2 regions of the Arthrobacter sp. CC3 genome follow, and region 2 is predicted to be linked to the other one. Evidence: predicted binding sites of a transcription regulator. Region 2 holds the regulator's gene; the other holds the start of a gene.
The links. The regulator HrcA, encoded in region 2, represses chaperone genes, less so after heat shock. The targets are predictions, from matches to a motif close to TTNGCACTCGNNNNNNNCGAGTGCNAA.

Region 1 (7,085 bases), on a different contig from region 2:
GGCTGGCTCTGGCCGGCTAGATCTGGCCGATGGGGAGCTTCTTTTCGGCCTGGAAGTCGTCCTCGACACGTCCGGCGGCCCAGTAGCCCGAAAGCGATACCTGTGCCCGTTCGAGGCCGCGCTCACGGAAGAAGACGTCGCGGAGGGACTTCATGTAGCCCCGCTCGCCGTGGGCGAAGACCTGTACCGTGCCCTCCGGCCACTCGGCCTCGCGCACGGCGCTGACCAGGAGACCGCTGGCGCCTGCAGGGGTGCCGTTGCGTGGCAGCCACTCGATCCGCAGGCCGGCCGGGGCCGTGATGGGCTGGATCTCGGCGTTGCTGTCCACTTCCAGGAACGCGAGTCCCCGGGCCTGGGGCGGAAGCGACTCAATGGCGGCGGCGATGGCTGGAAGGGCCGCCTCGTCACCGACGAATAGGTGCCAGTCGGCCGCCGGGTCCGGGTTGTAGCCACCCCCCGGTCCGGTGAGTACCAGGCTGTCGCCGGGACGGGCATTGGCAGCCCAGGGGCCGGCCAGGCCTTCGTCACCGTGGATCACGAAGTCGATGGCCAGTTCACGGGCCGCCTCGTCCACCCAACGAACCGTGTAAGTCCGCGTGTGCGGCCATTGTTCGCGGGGCATGGACTCACGGATGGCCCACAGGTCCAGGGGGAGCGGGTATTCAACGCCCGGCTGCGGGAAGGCGATTTTCACGTAACGGTCGACGTAATCGTTGTTCACATAGCTCGAGAAGCCTTCGCCGCCGGCCACGATCCGCACCATGTGCGGCGAGAGTTCTTCGCGCCGGAGGACCGTAAGGTTCGTCTGGGGGCGCGATTTTCGGCTGGCTGACGTGGCGGCGGGGAGGGAAGTCATGGAAGTAAGCCTAGGCTAAGAGACCGGCGGGAGCTCCCAGTCGACGGGCTCCGCGCCCTGCGAACGCAGCAGTTCGTTGGCCTTGCTGAACGGGCGGGACCCGAAGAATCCGCGCGCTGCCGACAACGGGCTGGGGTGGGCGCTGGCAAGCACCGGAGCGTCTCCCAGCAGGGGACGGACGCCCCCTGCATCCTTGCCCCACAGCACAGCCACGAGGGGCGCCGGGCTGCCATCAGGAGTGCGGCGCCCGGCAACGGCGGCGATTGCCGCCGTCGTAATCGGTTCCCAGCCCTTGCCCCGGTGGGATCCGGCCGCTCCCGCACGGACTGTCAGGACACGGTTCAGGAGCAGGACGCCCTGATCCGCCCAGCGGGTGAGGTCCCCATGGACGCGGGCGGGAAGATTGAGGTCGGATTCAAGTTCCTTGTAGATATTCGCAAGGCTCCGCGGAATGGGCCGGGTGTGCCCCTCCACTGCGAAGGACAGCCCGATGGGGTGCCCGGGGGTCGGGTACGGATCCTGGCCCACGATGAGGACCTTGACGCCGGCCAGCGGCTGTTGGAAGGCGCGCAGCACGTTCGACGGCGACGGCAGCACCTGGTGCCCGTCGGCCACTTCCGTAGCGAGGTACTCCAGGACGCTGCGCAGTCCGGCTTCGACCGGCGCCAGCGCCGCCGCCCAGTCCGGGGCCATCAGCCGGTCCAGCGGCATCTGAACCATCTCGGCGAAAGCCAAAGCCTCCACGGCAGGCTCCAGCTCGAACAAAGCTTCAGAATCAAACACGAGTCCATTCTCGCAGTGCTGGACTCCAAGAGGCTGGCGGGCCACATCAGCGTAGGCTCCGTTGTTGCGTGAGGAACGAGCGCAGGAGCCGGTGAATGGAGCCTGTCAGCCTCTCCGCCCCCGCGTCACAGTGCGTAAATGACAGGCGTGTTATTCGCCCGTACCATGGAAAGAGACTTTGATCGGATCAAGTGAAGGAGTTTGCCGTGGCCGAACCTGTGCACGACGACGTCTCACTTGCGGCTGCCGGCAGCCAGGGCGCGGTGGCGAACGGCTTGGTGCCCGCTCCGCAGCAGGGCTCCGGGCTGAGTGAGCGGGACCAGCAAATGCTGGCCCTCGAGCGGCAGTGGTGGAAGTACGCAGGGGCCAAAGAACAGGCCATTCGTGAGCTGTTCGACCTCTCGGCCACCCACTACTACCAGATCCTCAACACGCTGATTGATACCGAGGACGCCCTGGCCCACGACCCCATGCTCGTGAAGAGATTGCGTAGACTACGTACGTCACGCCAACGGGCACGCACGGCGCGCCGTTTGGGCTCTGACGCCTAACAGTCGGGGCTGGGCAATCAGCAAAACCACCAAGGACATCGTTTTACCATGACCAAATACGCTCGGGATGAATTCGACAGGGTCCCGGAGGCCTCTTCACGACAGGGTGTCCACCGGGTCGCCGCCGATGCCCCCCGGCGCCGGCTGGGACCCATCCTGGCGGTCGGCGTTGTGGCGCTCGCCATCGGCCTGGTTGCCTTCCTTTTCCTGCCCAAGCTGGGGTTCGTTCCCACCGGCACCCCGCTGCTGGCGGCAGGGTCCGCCCAGCAAAGCCCCTCCGCCTCACCGTCCGCCGAGGCCACCCAGGGCGCCGGATCCCCGAGTGCTGCGCCCAGCGCAGAGCCAAGTGCGACGCCCTCTACCACTGAAGCGCTCGCGAACAGCGGCACTCCCTCCGCTGAACCCTCCGCCAACGCGCAGGCTGTTGACAAGACCCAGGCCGTGGCCGTCTACAACGGGACCACCACGGCCGGCCTGGCCGGCCGCGTAAGCGCCACCGTGGCCGGGGACGGATGGGCTTTGGGCCCGGTGGGAAACTGGGGAGGAATGCCGCAGCAGTCCTCGGTGATCTACTACAGCGGGGCTGGGCAAAAAGCGAACGCCGAAGCGCTCGGCGAGCTCCTGAACATCACCTCGCTGGTGGACTCCGCCGAGTTCCAGATACCCGTGGTCGTGGTACTCGGGCCCGGGTTCCAGTAGGGAATTTCGGTTACGCCTGAATAACTATTAGGGGCTCGCAGGACAGGGTCCTGCCTCCGGCAAACGGCAGTGGCTAAAGTGATTCCGGACGCCGCATTTGGATGCGGACCGTACCGATGGCGCACAGTGACGTGGGCCGAACAGAAGCAACCGAAAGTGGGCACCATGGCATTGGGAACCGTCAAATGGTTCAACGCCGAAAAAGGCTACGGCTTCATCACTGTCGACGACTCCGGAGACGATGTCTTCGTCCACTGGTCGGCCATCGAGGGTGAGGGCTACCGTGCCCTGGATGAAGGGCAGCGGGTGCAGTTCGAAGTCGGCGAAGGTGAGAAGGGTCCCCAGGCAGAGTACGTCCGGCCGGCCTGATGCTGCCCGCGGCAGTGCACGGCCCAGGCGCTCCTGCCCGCTCCGCCCGGGTGCGGCCACGGTTGTTGTCGGCGGCGGTCCTTGGCGCAGCCACGGCGCTGGTCCTGGCCGGCTGCTCCGGCCAGAGCGGCAACGTGCGGGTTGATTCGGTCGACGCCAATGGCGACGGCACACTGCGCATAGGCATCATCCTGGACAACACCGGAAAACAATCCTTCCTGAACGCCTCCCAGCTTGCCGCCGCAAAACTCGCGGTCCAGGAGATTAACGCCGCGGGCGGCCACAAGGGGCGGCCGGTGGAGCTCCTGCCCGAGAAAATCAGCGAAGACACCGCCTCACAGGCCAAGGAACTCGTGGCGGCCAAGGCTGACGTGGTCATCGGTCCCACTGACTCGAGCCGCGCCCCGGCGGCAATAGATGTCCTGTCGCGGGCCAAAGTGGCCATCATTTCTCCGGCGAACGCCGCGCACGGCCTCACACGGTATAAGAGTGGCGGGTACTACTTCCGCACGTCGGCAGCCGACGTGGCCCAGGCGCCAGTGCTGGTCAAGCTGGCCAAGGACAGCGGCGCCCGGACCGTAGCGGTCCTTCACGAGGACAGCCTGTACGGCAAGGACGTCTCTGTGGCCGTGGCCGCCGCGGCCAAGGCAGCAGGCGTAGGCACGGTGGCCGAGGCCGGATTCACAGCCGGCCAGGCACAGCAGGCGGCCGCAGCCGCGAAGGCCGCCGGCCCGGACGCCGTCATCGTCGTTGCCCGCGCCGGCGCCCAGGGCGCCATAGCGGAACTCAACAACGCGGGCCTGGCGGGCAGCAAGCTGATCCTCAGTGACGGCGCCGTCAACCAGTACGGCTCCGCGCTGGGGTCCAAGGCCCTTGAGGGTGCCCGCGGAATTCTGCCGGGTGTCTTCCCCTCGGCGCATTTCCAGGGCGAACTGGTGGCGGTTGATCCCGGCCTTAGGGACCTGACGTTCGCCGCGGAAACGTACGACGCCGTCAACCTGGCCGCCATCGCGGCCGTTGCGGCGCAGGACGACGCCGGCTCCTCCATCGCTGCCAAGCTGATCGCAGTCTCCGGACCGCAAGGCGCGGGCACGGCTGAACCGTGCAGGAGCTACAAGGACTGTGCCGACGCCCTCAAGGCCGGTAAGCCTGCGGATTACGACGGCGAGTCAGGGCAGATCGGCTTCGATTCCACAGGGGACGTCACCAGCGCCAACTACATGGTGTTCACCTATGCCGCAGATAACAGGGCCAGGATGAGCGGAAGCGAAACCGCCGCCCGTGCCGGCGGCTGATCGCTCCTAGCGTAGCCGGGGCTGCGGCAGGGCCTTTCCGCGCAATGCCTGCTTGCACTCTCCCCGGGGGAGTGCTAATTATTGACTTAGCACTCCCACGGACTGACTGCTAATTCCACGCCCGGTTCCGGCCGGCCGCGGAGAGCGGGAAGGACAAGGAGCGAAAGAAATACCTTGCTGGGGTGAGATCCCATCCGTGCGGCATACAGAGGCCGCCGGTGAAGGGTCGTCCGTCGCGGGCACCGCAGTGAAGGTTCATTCTTAACGACTGTCCCGAAAGGACTACTGCCGTTATGGCCAAGATCATTGCATTTGATGAAGAGGCACGCCGCGGTCTTGAGCGGGGCCTGAACATCCTCGCCGACGCCGTCAAGGTCACCCTCGGCCCGCGTGGACGCAACGTCGTCCTCGAAAAGAAGTGGGGCGCCCCCACGATCACCAACGATGGTGTGTCCATCGCCAAGGAGATCGAGCTGGACGATCCTTACGAAAAGATCGGCGCCGAGCTGGTCAAGGAAGTTGCCAAGAAGACGGATGACGTCGCTGGCGACGGCACCACCACGGCCACCGTGCTCGCACAGGCACTGGTCAAGGAAGGCCTGCGCAACGTCGCAGCCGGCGCTGACCCGCTGTCCCTGAAGCGCGGCATCGAGAAGGCTGTTGAAGCCGTCACCACCGAGCTGCTCGCTTCCGCCAAGGAAATCGAAACCAAGGAAGAGATCGCCGCCACGGCTTCCATCTCCGCCGGTGACGACGAAATCGGCGCGCTGATCGCTGAAGCACTGGACAAGGTCGGCAAGGAAGGTGTTATCACCGTCGAGGAGTCCAACACCTTCGGCCTCGAGCTTGAGCTCACCGAGGGCATGCGCTTCGACAAGGGCTACATCTCCGCTTACTTCGTCACCGACGCTGAGCGTCAGGAAACGGTCCTCGAGGATCCGTACATCCTGATCGTCAACTCCAAGATCTCCAACGTCAAGGAACTGGTTGCTGTCCTCGAAAAGGTCATGCAGTCCTCCAAGCCGCTGCTGATCATTGCCGAAGACATCGAGGGCGAGGCCCTGGCCACCCTGATCGTCAACAAGATCCGTGGCACCTTCAAGTCGGTCGCCGTCAAGGCTCCGGGCTTCGGCGACCGCCGCAAGGCGCAGCTCGCGGACATCGCCATCCTCACCGGTGGCCAGGTCATCTCCGAGGAAGTCGGCCTCAAGCTTGAGACCGCCGGCCTCGAACTCCTGGGCAAGGCACGCAAGGTTGTTGTCACCAAGGACGAGACCACCATCGTCGAAGGTGCCGGCGACGCCGACCAGATCGCCGGCCGCGTTTCCCAGATCCGCGCCGAGATCGAGAACTCCGATTCGGACTACGACCGCGAGAAGCTGCAGGAACGCCTGGCCAAGCTGGCCGGCGGCGTTGCAGTCATCAAGGCCGGTGCCGCAACCGAAGTTGAGCTCAAGGAACGCAAGCACCGCATTGAGGACGCTGTCCGTAACGCGAAGGCTGCCGTTGAAGAAGGCATCGTTGCCGGTGGTGGCGTTGCCCTCATCCAGGCCGGCGCCAAGGCATTCGCCAACCTGCAGCTCGAAGGCGACGAAGCAACGGGCGCCAACATCGTCCGCGTTGCCATCGACGCACCGCTGAAGCAGATCGCGTTCAACGCCGGCCTCGAGCCGGGCGTTGTTGTCGACAAGGTCCGCGGCCTGCCCGCCGGTCACGGTCTGAACGCCGCCACCGGACAGTACGTTGACCTGCTGGCTGCCGGCATCAACGACCCCGTCAAGGTAACGCGCTCTGCCCTGCAGAACGCTGCGTCCATCGCGGGTCTCTTCCTCACCACCGAGGCCGTTGTGGCCGACAAGCCGGAGAAGAACGCTCCGGCCATGGGTGGCGGCGACGAGATGGGCGGCATGGGCGGTTTCTAACCTGCCCAACCGCGCAAAGCGCACCTGAGTGCGGCCCCCTCATTGCGAGGGGGGCCGCACTTTTGCGTTCGGAAGGACGTTCGCACGGACACTGGTGCAGCCACCGTCCGCCGTGGCCGTGCATCACCGAAAGCCACAATGTCGGGCGGGTCTGGCAGGATAGTGCGGTGACGATTACTGCAGCAGCCGACGGTTCGGCTTTAGGAAATCCCGGCCCGGCCGGATGGGCCTGGTACGTGAACGACGACTGCTGGCGGGCAGGCGGGTGGCCGCACGGCACGAATAACCAGGGCGAGCTGATGGCCGTCCTGGATCTTTTCCGTTGCACCGCGCACCTCCCCGAGGAGGAGCTGCATATTCTTTGCGACAGCCAATACGTCATCAACTCGGTCACCAAGTGGATGCCCGGCTGGAAGCGCAAGGGCTGGCGGAAGGCTGACGGCAAGCCGGTCCTGAACGTGGAGATCCTGCGGGAAATCGACCAGGCGCTGACTGGGCGCAAGTACCGCTTCGAATGGGTCCGGGGCCACGCCGGGCACGATCTCAACGAGGCCGCCGACGACCGGGCGCGGGCTGCGGCCACCTCCTATCAGCAGGGCATTGCAGTACG
Region 2 (7,085 bases):
TAGGAAAATTGTTTCTCTGGCCGATCACTTCGCCCCCGCTGCTTCAGCGTCGGACTCCGTGCGCGGCCGAGTCCTTATATCTTACGCCAGTAAGCCGTCCAGGGGCCGCGGGGCGTGCCCGCCAGGCATTTGGCCGCGACCGCTTCGTTGCAGATTCCCGTCATTAGGTATCAACTTCGTATCGGCCTCGTATCGTTCCCGTTGCAGTTCGGCAATCCGTCCGCAAACGCCGCAGGGCGCCTGGAACTCTATGTAATGCTGGAATCCATCGCGGGCTTTCGCCCGCCACGGACCACTTCATCGACAACGTTTATAGGACAGGGCAGGTACCGGGATCACCATGGAGAGCAGGAACCCACGACGCCGGCAGGCAGCAGGAGGCAGGCGGAAACGTTCCGCCGTGCTCCTGTTTGTGCTGCCCGCCGCCATGGTGCTGTCCTCCTGCGTCGCCACTCCCCAGCCGTCCACAAACACCGCTGCCAGCACGCCCCAGACCGTCACCGGGTCCGCCACCGCGGGCGTTCCCAGCACGAGTGCTCCACTGGAAACCACGCAGGCTTCCAACAAGGCACCGGTGTACTGGATCGGGCGCAGCAACGAGAACGTCTTCCTGTACCGCGAATTCCGCGATGTCCCGGAGCAGGAAAACCCGGTGACCAGGGCCCTGCGCTCCATGATGTCGGATAAGCCGCTGGATCCCGACTACTTCACGCCGTGGCAGAACCCGAAGAAGCTGGCTACGTCGATTTCCGGCAAGAACGTCATCACGGTGGACGTCTCACCGGATGCCTTCAACAGCAACCTCGACGAGGACATGGCCAAGCGCGCCATCCAGCAGCTGGTCTACACGGCAACGGCCGCGGGAGCGAGCTCAGGGCTGGTGGACTCGGGCCAGCAGATCCAGGTGGTCATCCTGGTTGACGGGCACACGGATTACCTGGCCTTCAACCACGTTCGGCTCGGCAGCCCCACTCCCCGCGGGGCGGGCATGGTGGCTCCGGTATGGATCATCGATCCCCAGGAGGGTGTGGGCGTCCCCGACGGCAGTGTCAAGATCAGCGGACGAAGCACGCTGCCCGGGGGAAAACTCAAGTGGAAAATCCTGAAAGTCGACGGCAGCAGTGACAAGACGGCCTATTTGGGCGGCGATGTCACCGCCTCGGCAGACCAGGCACAGTCCGGACTCTTCTCGCTGAATGTCAACCTGGCACCTGGAAACTATGAGATCCGGGTATTCCAGGCCGACCCCGGGAAACCCGACCGGGAACTGAACGTGGACTCCCGCGGTTTCAAGGTTGCCTAGCGCCTGAGCGCTTCCCCCTGGAGGGGCAACGCCACGTGGCGCCCGTGGACAGCCGCTGCCGGTGTCCGGTGGCTACCAGCGGCCCAGGATGTCGCTGGCGAGGACGGTGGCGGCCGGTCCTGCCGTGGACGACCTCAGCACGTGGTGGCCCAGAAGCGCCGTCACGGCGCCGGCCCCGCACAGCCGGGTGACCTCCCGCGGACTGATGCCGCCTTCGGGCCCCACAATCAGCAGGATTTCGCGCGGCCCCGGCACCGGTGCACCGGAGTTGTTCCCGCACCACGCCTCGAGCACGCTCCGTAGCGGGCGCACGGCATCCTCATGGAGGATGATGGCCAGGTCCGCGGCGGAGACTGCCGCCTGAAGTCCGGCACCGTCGACGGCGGCCCGGACTTCGGGAATCCAGGCCCGCCGCGCCTGTTTGGCAGCTGCAGTCACCACGGACTGCCATTTGGCATGGGCCTTCGCGGCCCGTTCGCCTTTCCATCGGACGATGGACCGTTCGGACTGCCACGGGATGATGGCGTCGATCCCCAGTTCGGTGGCGGTTTCTGCGGCGAGTTCGTCCCGGTCGCCTTTGGCCAATGCCTGGACCAGGACCAGGCGGAGGTCCGGGCGCTCCTCGGTGTCGAGGACGGAACACTCCACTGTCAGTTCACCCTGGCCAACGGCGGCGACCGTGCCGGTCAGCCTTTTGCCAGCGCCGTCGGCGATGTCAACGGACTCCCCCACGGCAATCCGCTTGACGGTGACCGCATGCCTCGCTTCTGCGCCTTCGAGGACAAAGTGCGAACCGGGAGCCTGGTGGTCCAGGGCTCCGGGGGTTGCGAAAAAGACCGGGTTGCTCACCGCTACAGGTTACCGAGCCGGTCCCGCAGCTTGGCGAAGACACCGCCGCTGGCGGAGAGTTTCCCTTCGGTGTACTGCTCGCCACGGAGTTTCGCGAGCTGGCGCAGCAGGTCTTCCTGCGCGGCATCAAGCTTGGCCGGAGTCTCGACCTGGAGGTGGACTTTCAGGTCGCCGCGGCCGTAGCCCCGGAGGTGGGTCACGCCGAGGCCGCGAAGGGTGATGACTTCGCCGGACTGGGTACCCGCCTTGACGTCGATCTCCTGCTGGCCGTCGAAGGTGTCCAGGCTCAGTTCGGTGCCAAGGGCTGCTGCAGTCATCGGGATGTGCAGGGTCGCGTGGAGGTCATCGCCGTCGCGTACGTAGGTGGCGTCATTGTTGACCCGGATCTCCACGTAGAGGTCGCCAGAAGGTCCGCCGGCGGGTCCGGCTTCGCCCTGGCCGCCCAGCTGGATCCGGGTTCCGGTGGCCACGCCGGCAGGGACCTTGACGGTCAGCGAACGCCGGCTGCGGATGCGGCCCTGCCCGTTGCACTCGTTGCAGGGATCCTTGATGACGGTTCCGAAGCCCTCGCAGGAGCCGCAGGGCGCCGCGGTCATGACCTGGCCCAGGATGGAACGGACGGCCCGCTGGACCTGGCCGCTGCCACCGCAGATGTCACAGCGGACGGGGTGGGTCCCGGGCTGGCAGCAGGAGCCTTCACAGGTGGGGCACGTTACGGCCGTGTCCACTTCGAGCTTCTTGTTGACGCCGAAGACGGCGTCGCGGAGGTCGATGCGGACGCTGATGAGGGCATCCTGCCCGCGGCGGACGCGCGAGGCAGGTCCGGACGAGCCGCCCGCACCGAAGAAGGTGTCGAAAATGTCCTGGAAGGCGAAACCCTGCCCCGAGTAGCCGGCGCCGCCGAAACCGTTGTCAGTGCCGTTCTCGTTGCCGGTGGTGTCGTAGACGCGGCGCTTCTGCGGATCGGACAGCACTTCATAGGCGTGCGTGACAGCCTTGAAGCGGTCCGAGGCATCCTCCCCGGGGTTCACGTCCGGGTGCAACGTGCGCGCAAGCTTTCGGTAGGCCTTCTTGATCTCTTCGCCCGTCGCTTCGGGTGAGACTCCAAGAACGTCGTAGTGGCTGCTCAAAGTTCGTATCTCTTCCTGGTTGTACTGCCTGTAATGCCTTGGGTGGTGCCTATGATGCTGCTGCCGCCCCCGGAAGCCGGGACACGGAAGCCTGGTTGGCTGATGAAGGGCCGGTCAAGGCCCGAGGATCCTGGAAAGGTAGCGTGCCACGGCACGGACCGCGGCCATGGTGGTGGGATAGTCCATCCGGGTGGGCCCAAGTACGCCCACCTTGGCACTGGAACCGGGCCCGTAGCCCGTGGCCACCACCGAGGCTTCCGCGAGGCCGTCGTAGGGATTCTCCCGGCCGATGCTGACGGTCACGCCGCGGGGGTCCTGCGCCATCTCGCTGAGCAGGCGGAGCATGACCACCTGTTCCTCAAGCGCCTCGAGGACCGGGCCGATGCTCAGCGGGAAGTCAACGTTGGACCGCGCGAGGTTGGCGGTGCCAGCCATGACCATCCGTTCTTCGCGGGTACTGCTGGCCAGGGCATCCAGGCCGCGGGCCAGCGCCTGGGCGGCGTGCCGGCGTGCCGGTTCACAGCTTGCGACGACGGCGGGCAGCGCTTGCGGGAGCAGGCTCAGCGGTGTCCCCGCCAGGCTCTTCAGGAACCGTGTGCGGAGGCCTGCGACGGCCTCGTCGCTGAGCTCCTGGCCGACGTCGATGACCCGTTGTTCGACCTTTCCGGTGTCCGCAATCAAGACAGCGAGGACCTGGCGCGGCGCCAGCAGCACAAACTCGATGTGCCGCACCATGGCACGGCTGAGGTGCGGATACTGCACCACGGCCACCTGGTTGGTCAGCTGCGACAGCAGCCGCACGGTACGCTCCAGGACGTCGTCCAGGTCGTCCGAACCTTCGAGCAGCGTCTGGATGGCCCGGCGTTCGGCCTGCGACAGCGGCTTGACGGCGGAAATCTGGTCGACGAAGAGCCGGTAGCCCTTGTCAGTGGGGATCCTCCCCGCGCTGGTGTGCGGCGCCGTGATCAGGCCCTCATCTTCCAGGGCCGCCATGTCATTGCGGATGGTGGCGCTGGAGACTCCCAGATGGTGTCTCTCCACCAGGGCTTTGGAGCCCACAGGTTCGCGGGAATGGACGTAGTCCTCCACGATGGCGCGCAGTACTTCTAGCTTGCGTGGTTCGCTCATTCTCCACCTCCGATCGGCTTAACCCGGGCCGCGGACCGGCTTTTTCGCCTGCCAGATCCCGTCTACCGTTAGCACTCGTCATGTCTAAGTGCTAACCAGTCTAATATGAGTCGCCGCGTTGTTAGCATTGGTACCGCTCCGGGCGAAACTCCGGAGCGGTACGGGACAGGCACGTCCGTGAAGCCACGGCGCCCCTGTTTCACTTCTCCTGTTTCACATTTTCTAGCGCAAGGTTGTGTCTACCCGATGTCGTACCAGAACTGGGGCCCGCAGGACATCACGGCTCCCCGGAAAGCCGAACTTCCCGAAGTGCCGGTTGAACGCGGCATGGTGCTGGAAGACGTGCAGTCCGGCTGGGTGGGCGCTGTCACCAGGGTGGAAAAGTCGGGCGGCATGCACGTTGTGGCATTGGAGGACCGGCGCGGCAAGTCCCGCACGTTCCGCCTCGGCTACGGATTCCTCCTGGAGGGCCTGCCGATCCGGCTGATGCCCCCGGCCCCGCGCGCCCAGGCCGCCTCCGCCGCATCCGGCAGGACCGCCTCCGGATCCGTGCGGGTGGCGGGCCAGCGCGCCCAGGTGGCCAAGGCCAGCCGCATCTGGGTGGAAGGCAAGCACGACGCCGAACTTGTGGAAAAAGTCTGGGGTGACGACCTCAGGGTGGAGGGCATCGTCGTCGAGCCCTTGCACGGCATTGACGATCTCACGGCGGCGGTTGCAGCATTCCGGCCGGGTCCGGGCCGCCGGCTGGGAGTGCTGGTGGACCACCTGGTTGCCAACTCGAAGGAATCACGGATCGCCGATGCCGTGATGGCGTCGCCCGGCGCCGCGGGCAACGTCCTGATCGTGGGCCATCCCTACGTGGACGTGTGGCAGGCAATCCGGCCGGCAGTGCTCGGCATTGACGCCTGGCCGGTCATTCCGCGGGGCGTGGACTGGAAGACCGGGATCCTGACTGCCTTCGGCTGGCCGCACGAGACCAAGGAAGACATCGGCCTGGGCTGGCAGAAGCTGCTGGGGGCGGTACGCACTTACGCCGACCTGGAACCGTCCCTGCTGGGCCGTGTGGAAGAGGTCATCGACTTCCTCACCGTGCCCTAGGCAGAAGTTAGCAGCGCCCCGGGCGGAAGTCGAACTCTCCGAATGCACCCGTGAACCAGTATTCTTGATACGGCGGTTGTTGCTCCTGTGGCAGCGTCCGCTTTTCCGGGAACCACCGCACCACTGCAATCCGAAGGACGACACCTTGGCAGAAGACGCACGTGAACAACGGGACAACCAGGCCGGCCATGGCCAGCCCCAGTATCATGGTGTCCCCGCCAACGCCCTGCCGCTGACGGCCAACGAGGACCGGCAGTGGGCTACCCTCGCGCACTTCGGCGGCATCCTTGGGTGCGTCCCGTCGCTGTTGATCTACCTGATCTTCAAGGACCGCGGACCGTTCACGGCGCAGGAATCGAAGGAAGCGCTGAACTTCACCCTGCCTCCCACAATCGCTGCAGTCATCTGCAACATCCTGGTGCTGCTGCCGGTGGTGGGCAACATCTTCGCGGTGCTGGCCACTCTGATTTGGATCGCCGTGACGTGCTTCTCCGTTGCTGCCGGAATCCATGTGAACCGGGGCCAGCCGCACCGCTACGACTTCAACCTGCGCTGGATCAAGTAGCGGGCGCAACGCGATTGGCGGCGCCGAGCACCGGCGTCGCATCCGGCCGGGACAAACCCGGCCGGTAACTTAGTCGGGCAGGATCCTTCGCACCACGGCGTCGGCAAGCAGCCGGCCTTTCAAGGTGAGCACCAGCCGGCCGCGGAAGGCCGACGCGGGATCCACCAGGCCATCCGCGATCAGCCCGGCCACCGCGTGCTGTCCGGACTTTGCCAGCCAGGACACATCGAGTCCGGAACTGAGCCTGGCTTCGAGCATGACCCGCTCGACGTTCCGGGTTTCGGCGTCGAGCGTTTCGCGGCCCGCCGCCGGCGATACACCGCCGGAAAGCCGCCCCGCATAGGCCGTAGGGTGCTTGACGTTCCACCAGCGGACTCCGCCGACGTGTGAATGCGCACCGGGGCCGATCCCCCACCAGTCGTCACCACGCCAGTACGCCAGGTTGTGCCTGCACGCCTGCTCCGGCGTGCGCGCCCAGTTGCTGACCTCGTACCAGCCAAGGCCAGCGGCACTGATGAGTTCCTCGGCGATTTCGTACTTGTCGGCATGGTCGTCGTCGTCGATTCCTGGGACTTCGCCGCGGCGGATCTGGGCGGCCAATTTAGTGCCGTCCTCTACGATCAGCGCGTAGGCGCTGATATGGTCCGGTTCGTAGGACAGGGCGGTCTCAAGGGAATAGCGCCAGTCCGCCAGCGACTCCCCCGGAGTGCCGTAGATCAGGTCAAGGCTGACGGACAGTCCGGCGTCCCGGGCCCACTGCACCACCTGCGGCACCCTGCTGGGCGTGTGGGTGCGGTCCAGGACCTTCAGGACATGCGGCACGGCTGACTGCATCCCGAAGGACACGCGGGTGAAACCGGCATCAGCCAGTAACGTGAGGGACTCCGGGGTGACGGAATCCGGGTTGGCTTCGGTGGTGACTTCAGCGCCGGGCTCCAGCCCCCATTCGTTGACTGCTGCGGTTAGGATGCGGGCCAGGTCCTCGGCGGGCAGCAGAGTGGGCGTGCCGCCG

Region 1: a site for HrcA is predicted at 4,640-4,666, ahead of groL (chaperonin GroEL). Genes of this name have one in related genera too.

What each region holds. Positions count from the first base shown of each region.
Region 1 is NZ_JARCCY010000036.1:4,363-11,447, forward strand. It holds gene PV761_RS18320 (siderophore-interacting protein) at 17-856, opposite strand; gene PV761_RS18325 (uracil-DNA glycosylase) at 872-1,639, opposite strand; gene PV761_RS18330 (DUF3263 domain-containing protein) at 1,903-2,190, shown strand; gene PV761_RS18335 (LytR C-terminal domain-containing protein) at 2,239-2,889, shown strand; gene PV761_RS18340 (cold-shock protein) at 3,055-3,258, shown strand; gene PV761_RS18345 (ABC transporter substrate-binding protein) at 3,258-4,553, shown strand; gene groL (chaperonin GroEL) at 4,847-6,475, shown strand; gene PV761_RS18355 (ribonuclease HI family protein) at 6,643-7,085, shown strand, end outside.
Region 2 is NZ_JARCCY010000004.1:144,119-151,203, forward strand. It holds gene PV761_RS03865 (GerMN domain-containing protein) at 341-1,303, shown strand; gene PV761_RS03870 (16S rRNA (uracil(1498)-N(3))-methyltransferase) at 1,376-2,152, opposite strand; gene dnaJ (molecular chaperone DnaJ) at 2,155-3,282, opposite strand; gene hrcA (heat-inducible transcriptional repressor HrcA) at 3,397-4,410, opposite strand; gene PV761_RS03885 (DUF3097 domain-containing protein) at 4,657-5,508, shown strand; gene PV761_RS03890 (DUF4870 domain-containing protein) at 5,654-6,073, shown strand; gene hemW (radical SAM family heme chaperone HemW) at 6,143-7,085, opposite strand, start outside.